3 regions of the Klebsiella ornithinolytica genome follow, and region 1 is predicted to be linked to each of the others. Evidence: predicted binding sites of a transcription regulator. Region 1 holds the regulator's gene; each other region holds the start of a gene.
What was found. The regulator CRP, encoded in region 1, controls carbon source genes, mostly activating them, when cyclic AMP is high. The targets are predictions, from matches to a motif close to ATGTGANNNNNNTCACAT.

Region 1 (2,271 bases):
CTTGATGGAAGGTAAAGCAATTTAAATTCGCGGCCGGCGCTACGCTTGCGCCGGCCTGCAAGACGGTGTCAACCCGGTAAGCATCGCGCCACCGGGTATCTGGCATTACGCCTCTACCACCTCAAACGAGTGGGTGATGTTCACCGCTTTTTGCAGCATCAGCGCCACCGAGCAGTATTTCTCCGCCGACAGATCCACCGCACGGGAGACGGCCGCATCTTTCAGCTCCTTGCCGGTGACAATAAAATGCATGTTGATATGGGTAAACAGACGCGGCGCCTCTTCCCGACGTTCAGACGTCAGCTTGACTTCACAGTTAGTCACGTTGTGACGACCTTTCTGCAAAATAGACACGACATCGATCGCGCTGCATCCGCCCGCCGCCATCAGCACCATCTCCATTGGGCTTGGCGCTTTATCTCCGGAGTTGCCGTCCATCAGAATCTGGTGACCTGAAGCCGACTCTCCGATGAAGGTTAACCCTTCAACCCATTTCACACGAGCTTGCATAAAATTTAACTCCAAGGTTGCAATTTTCCTGACAGATTACGCGTACATAACAATTCTCGCAACGGAAGGCGACCTGCATCATGCTGAAGCGAGACACCAGGAGACATGCGGCAAAAGCTATGCTAAAACAGTCGGGATGCTACAGTATTACATTGATGTACTGCATGTATGCAGAGGAGTTCACATTACAGGCTGAAGAAAAATCACCAGCCCGTTTCCCAGGCATAGGGAAACAATACGATTGCATGCCCGGATGCCGTGTAGTGTCGGCACCCGGAGATAGCTTATAACAGAGGATAACCGCGCATGGTGCTTGGCAAACCGCAAACAGACCCTACCCTCGAATGGTTCTTGTCTCATTGCCACATTCATAAGTACCCATCTAAAAGCACGCTGATCCACCAGGGTGAAAAAGCAGAAACGTTGTACTACATCGTCAAAGGCTCTGTGGCTGTGCTCATCAAGGATGAAGAAGGTAAAGAGATGATCCTCTCTTACCTCAACCAGGGCGATTTCATCGGTGAATTAGGCTTGTTTGAAGAAGGCCAGGAGCGTAGCGCCTGGGTACGTGCGAAAACCGCATGTGAAGTGGCCGAAATCTCCTACAAAAAATTCCGTCAGCTCATTCAGGTTAACCCGGATATCCTGATGCGCTTGTCGTCGCAGATGGCTCGCCGTCTGCAGGTGACCTCAGAAAAAGTGGGTAACCTTGCCTTCCTCGACGTCACCGGGCGCATCGCTCAGACGCTGTTGAACCTGGCAAAACAGCCGGATGCGATGACCCACCCTGATGGTATGCAAATTAAAATTACCCGTCAGGAAATTGGTCAGATCGTTGGCTGTTCCCGCGAAACCGTTGGCCGTATCCTGAAGATGCTGGAAGATCAGAACCTGATCTCCGCACACGGTAAAACTATCGTCGTATACGGTACGCGTTAAGTCGATAAAACGGCGTATTGCTTGCGCAATACGCCGTTTTTGTTTTCCCTCTATGTGGCGCAGGCTGATTTATCACCCGGAAGTCAACTATGCACTGCGGCAAACGCTGGTGTTGTGTTTGCCTGTCGCAATCGGCCTCCTCCTCGGTCATTTACAGCAAGGTCTGCTGTTCTCGCTGGTGCCCGCCTGCTGTAACGTCGCCGGTCTGGATACGCCGCACAAACGTTTTTTTAAACGCTTGATTATTGGCGGTTCGCTGTTCGCCGGCTGCAGTCTGGTCGTCCAGCTTCTGCTTCAGCAGGCGATCCCGCTACCTTTGATTCTCAGCGGCCTGGCGCTGCTGCTCGGCGTGACGGCGGAGATCAGCTCTCTGCACGCCAGGCTTCTGCCCGCTTCGTTGATTGCCGCGATCTTTACCCTGAGCCTTGCCGGAAACATGCCCGTCTGGGAGCCACTGCTGATCTACGCCCTCGGGACGCTGTGGTACGGTCTGTTTAACTGGTTCTGGTTTTGGCTATGGCGCGAGCAGCCGCTGCGCGAATCGCTGAGCCTGCTCTATCGCGAGCTGGCTAACTACTGCGAAGCCAAATACAGCCTGCTGACCCAGCATATCGATCCCACCACTTCACTGCCGCCGCTGCTCACGCGCCAGCAGAAGGTGGTGGACCTGATCACCCAATGCTACCAGCAGATGCATATGCTGGCGGCGAACCAGCGCAATGACCACAAGCGCCTGCTGCGGGCGTTTCAGATGGCGCTGGATTTGCAGGAACATATCTCCGTCAGCCTGCACCAACCCGAAGAAGTACAAAAACTGGTAGA
Region 2 (2,271 bases), 550 kb from region 1:
ACTCATCTTTGCGCAGAATCAGCTGACCAGCCACTACCAGAACTCCACCGCCAATAACGGTTTATTATTCGCGTTTTTGCTCGCTAAAACGTTGACTGCTCTCGCGTTACTGAAGAATGGCGTCCCGTCCCTGACGGATATCGCGCGGCGACCAGGAAAACTCGCGGCGAAAAAGCGTCGAAAAGTGGTTACTGTCGCCGAAACCGCAACGATAGGCGATATCTGTGATGCTCTCATCGCTATGGCGTAGCAGGTGACGCGCCTTCATCAGTCGCACCCGATTGAGGTAGCGCTGCGGCGTCAGGCCGGTCTGTTGCTTCAGCTGGCGATGCAATGTCCTCAGCGACAGGGAAAACTTATCCGCCACCTCTTCCCAACAGACATCCTCGGCAAAGTGATCTTCCAGCCAGGCCATCAGATGATTCAGCCGCGCTTCGTTGTCGGCCGCCCCTTCCGCGAGGCTGCTTTTACGCAGCAGGACAAGCAGCTGCATAAAGAGAATCTCCCGTCCGGCGAGCATATGCATATCCGGTTCGAGGCCGACGTCTTCCATCTGTCCGACGATCTGTCGTACCTGCTGTAGCACGGCCTGGTTCACCCGCCAGTGAGAGAGGTAATTCCCCTCTTGCTCCTGCGGTAACAGCTGATTGACGCCATTCAGAAAGCGAAAGGCATCCGGCGCGCGATAGAGCACGTTAGTCAGGCATAAATTGTCCGTATGTTCATAGAGATGACGATCGTGATCGCGAATAAAGCACACCGAACCGCCGCTGATGGTATAGGGCTGACCGTTGAACACATGAATCCCCGTGCCGTGCTCAACGATGACGATTTCATGGAAATCGTGATGATGTTCCGGGAACGCCGCCTGAGGGAGGCGTGGCTCAATGGCCACAGCAGAAGTCCCGGACTTAAAGAAATCCACGCTGTGCAAAATGGTCATAACGGCACCCTCGAAATGAGAAATGTTATCAATCAGTGTCACAAATAGTAATTAAGGGTCCGCAATCCAGCCTTCAATTTTTGACCGCAAAATTCGTAAAACCTGCCGCTTTTTCAAGAAACAGCCGGAAAGATCGGGAACTGCGGACAACATCACATCCTCTTCCCTGATGCTCATGAAGAGAATCTGTGACCTCCCTCACGGTCATCTTTGCTTTCTTGCCAGCCGCCTGTTTTCCCTGTCAGTGGCAAGAAGGTGCGCGATTCACGACTTTTTTAGACTGCTGACAATGATTTTTACAAGGATCTCCCCATGAGCTTTCGTCATTGTGTAGCCGTTGATTTAGGCGCCTCCAGCGGGCGGGTGATGCTTGCCAGCTATGAATGCGGCCCGCGTACGCTAACGCTGCGCGAAATACACCGCTTTACCAATAGCCTGCAAAAGGTGGATGGCTACGACTGCTGGGATGTCGACCGTCTGGAAGGCGAAATTCGCCGCGGGCTGGTGAAGGTCTGCGAGCAGGGTATCCTCATCGACAGTATCGGTATTGATACCTGGGGCGTGGATTATGTCCTGCTGGATAAGCACGGCGAACGCGTGGGTCTGCCGGTCTCCTATCGTGACCCACGAACCCATGGCCTGATGCACCATGCCGAAGAGCAAATAGGCCGCGCCGAGATCTACCGCCGTAGCGGCATTCAGTTTATGCCCTTCAATACCCTATATCAGCTCCGCGCGCTGGTTGAGCAGCAGCCGGAGCTGGTCAGCCAGGTTTCACATGCGCTGCTGATCCCTGACTACTTCAGCTTTCGCCTCACCGGCCATCTGAACTGGGAATACACCAACGCCACCACCACCCAGTTGATCAATATAAACAGCGATAGCTGGGATGAAGAGCTGTTGAACTGGAGCGGAGCGCCGCGCGAATGGTTCGGCACGCCAACGCATCCCGGTAACGTAATCGGTCACTGGTTATGCCCGCAGGGCAACGCCATTCCGGTGGTGGCCGTCGCCAGTCACGATACCGCCAGCGCGGTCATCGCCTCGCCGCTGGCCAGCAAAAACGCCGCGTATCTCTCTTCCGGCACCTGGTCGCTGATGGGCTTTGAAAGCAAAACCCCCTACACCGGTAGCGACGCGCTGCAGGCGAATATCACCAATGAAGGTGGCGCCGAAGGGCGCTACCGGGTGCTGAAAAATATTATGGGACTGTGGCTGCTACAGCGGGTGCTGAAAGAACAAAACATCAGTGACCTGTCGGCGCTCATCGCCCGTACCGCTCGTCTTCCGGCCTGCCGTTTCGTCATTGACTGCAACGACGATCGTTT
Region 3 (2,271 bases), 2.3 Mb from region 1:
CGTCCAGCAGGCACACCGCCGCCGGGTTACCGGCAAAAGGCCGTTCACTGAACGCTGAAACCAGATACATGGGGATCTCTTTCACGGTATCTCCTTAGCGTAGCGTAATGGTGCCGGTCATGTACGTTGTCGCCTGCCCGCCAATCAGCACCCGATCGCCCAGCCACTGACAGCGCAGATCGCCCCCGCGGGCGGAGACCTGCCGCGCCTGCAGCGTCGTTTTGGCCAGTTTTTCCCCCCAGTAGGGAATTAGCATACTGTGCGCCGAGCCGGTCACCGGGTCTTCAACAACGCCCTCGCCCGGGCAGAAAAAGCGGCTGACGAAATCATATTCATCATCGGCGGCGCTGACGCAGATCATTTTGCCCGTCCGCTCAAGCAATGACATATTCGGCCGCACGGCTTCCACCTGCTGGCGGTTTTCGAGGATCACCAGATAATCCCGCCCTTCGCGAATCTCTACGGCCTTATCCAGCCCAAGTCCGGCCAGCAGCTCCGGCGGCGGGGCGATAACCGGGGTGGTTTGCCACGCCGGGAAGTCTAACGTCAGCCAGTCGCCGTTACGCGTCACCCTCAGTTCCCCCACAAAACGGGTACTGAACACCACCGTGGTGGAAGGATGGTCGAGATATTCAAAGATAATGTGCGCCGAGGCCAGCGTGGCGTGACCGCAGAGGTTAATCTCATGCAGCGTGGTGAACCAGCGCAGCTCATAACCCTCATCGGTACGCACAAAAAAGGCGGTCTCGGACTGGTTGTGCTGCTGCGCCATACTCAGCAGCGTGTCGTCGGGTAACCATTCGGTGAGTGGGCACACCGCGGCGGCATTACCGCCAAAATTGCGATCGCTGAAGGCATCTACCAGGTAAAAATCAATTTCCTGCATCATACAACGCTTCCTGTTTTTACTTTTCTTCAACATGACATAAAAGCGGGTCATGTACACGATCTATATAAAAATGAATCCGTTAGCTTATAAATGCCGCCTGATGCCATAGTGAGATCCAGATCACAAAACGATTGTATTTTCACCAGCAATCGTTTTAAGATCGAGACCTCTTCTTCCTCTTTAGTAACCAGCTCAGAACCTATGATTACAAACACGGTTTCACGCAGGGTCGCGTGGCTTCGGGTAGTCACGCTTGCGATCGCCGCTTTCATTTTTAACACCACCGAGTTCGCTCCGGTCGGTCTGCTGTCCGACATTGCCGACAGCTTCGGCATGGAGACCGCTCAGGTGGGTATGATGCTGACCATCTATGCGTGGGTGGTCGCGTTAATGTCGCTGCCGTTTATGCTGCTGACCAGCCAGATGGAGCGCCGCCGCCTCCTGATCGGCCTGTTCATTCTGTTTATTGCCAGCCATGTGCTGTCGTTCTTTGCCTGGAGCTTCAACGTTCTGGTGATCAGCCGCATCGGGATCGCCTTTGCCCACGCGGTCTTCTGGTCGATAACCTCTGCATTAGCAATACGTCTGGCGCCGCCGGGCAAACGTGCGCAGGCGCTGAGTCTGATTGCAACCGGCACCGCGCTGGCGATGGTATTCGGCATTCCTATCGGCCGCATCATCGGGCAGTATTTTGGCTGGCGGACCACCTTCCTGGCGATCGGTCTGGGGGCGCTGGTGACGCTGGTGTGCCTGTTTAAGCTGCTGCCTAAACTGCCCAGCGAGCATTCCGGTTCGTTGAAAAGCCTGCCGGTGCTGTTCCGTCGCCCGGCGCTGCTGAGCATCTATCTGCTGACCGTCATCGTGGTGACCGCACATTACACCGCCTACAGCTATATTGAACCATTTGTACAAACGGTAGCCGGTATGAGCGGTAATTTTGCCACCGTGCTGCTGCTGATCCTCGGCGGCGCAGGGATCATCGGCAGCGTGCTGTTTGGTAAACTGGGCAACCAGCATGCTTCCGGGCTGATTAGCATCGCCATTGGCCTGCTGCTGGTCAGCCTGCTGCTGCTGCTGCCGGCATCGCAAAACGCTCACCACCTGATGGTGTTAAGCATCTTCTGGGGCATCGCGATCATGATTATTGGTCTGGGGATGCAGGTGAAGGTTCTGGCGCTGGCGCCGGATGCCACCGATGTGGCGATGTCGCTGTTTTCAGGGATCTTTAATATTGGTATCGGCGCGGGCGCGCTGGTCGGCAGCCAGGTCAGCACGCATCTTTCGATGGACGCGATCGGCTACGTCGGGGCGATTCCGGCGCTGGTGGCGCTGGTGTGGTCAATCATGATATTCCGCCGCTGGCCGGTGTCGCTGGACGATCA

Region 2: a site for CRP is predicted at 1,084-1,101, ahead of rhaS (HTH-type transcriptional activator RhaS). Genes of this name have one in related genera too.
Region 3: a site for CRP is predicted at 998-1,015, ahead of Q1L34_RS13175 (sugar transporter). Genes of this name have one in related genera too.

What each region holds. Positions count from the first base shown of each region.
Region 1 covers NZ_CP130153.1:438,580-440,850, reverse strand. Annotated here, with positions in the region: gene Q1L34_RS01975 (phosphoribulokinase) at 1-25, shown strand, start outside; gene Q1L34_RS01970 (OsmC family protein) at 106-510, opposite strand; gene crp (cAMP-activated global transcriptional regulator CRP) at 817-1,449, shown strand; gene Q1L34_RS01960 (YccS/YhfK family putative transporter) at 1,502-2,271, shown strand, end outside.
Region 2 covers NZ_CP130153.1:5,434,801-5,437,071, forward strand. Annotated here, with positions in the region: gene rhaR (HTH-type transcriptional activator RhaR) at 1-34, opposite strand, end outside; gene rhaS (HTH-type transcriptional activator RhaS) at 107-943, opposite strand; gene rhaB (rhamnulokinase) at 1,256-2,271, shown strand, end outside.
Region 3 covers NZ_CP130153.1:2,736,395-2,738,665, reverse strand. Annotated here, with positions in the region: gene Q1L34_RS13185 (PhzF family phenazine biosynthesis protein) at 1-85, opposite strand, end outside; gene Q1L34_RS13180 (PhzF family phenazine biosynthesis protein) at 95-886, opposite strand; gene Q1L34_RS13175 (sugar transporter) at 1,091-2,271, shown strand, end outside.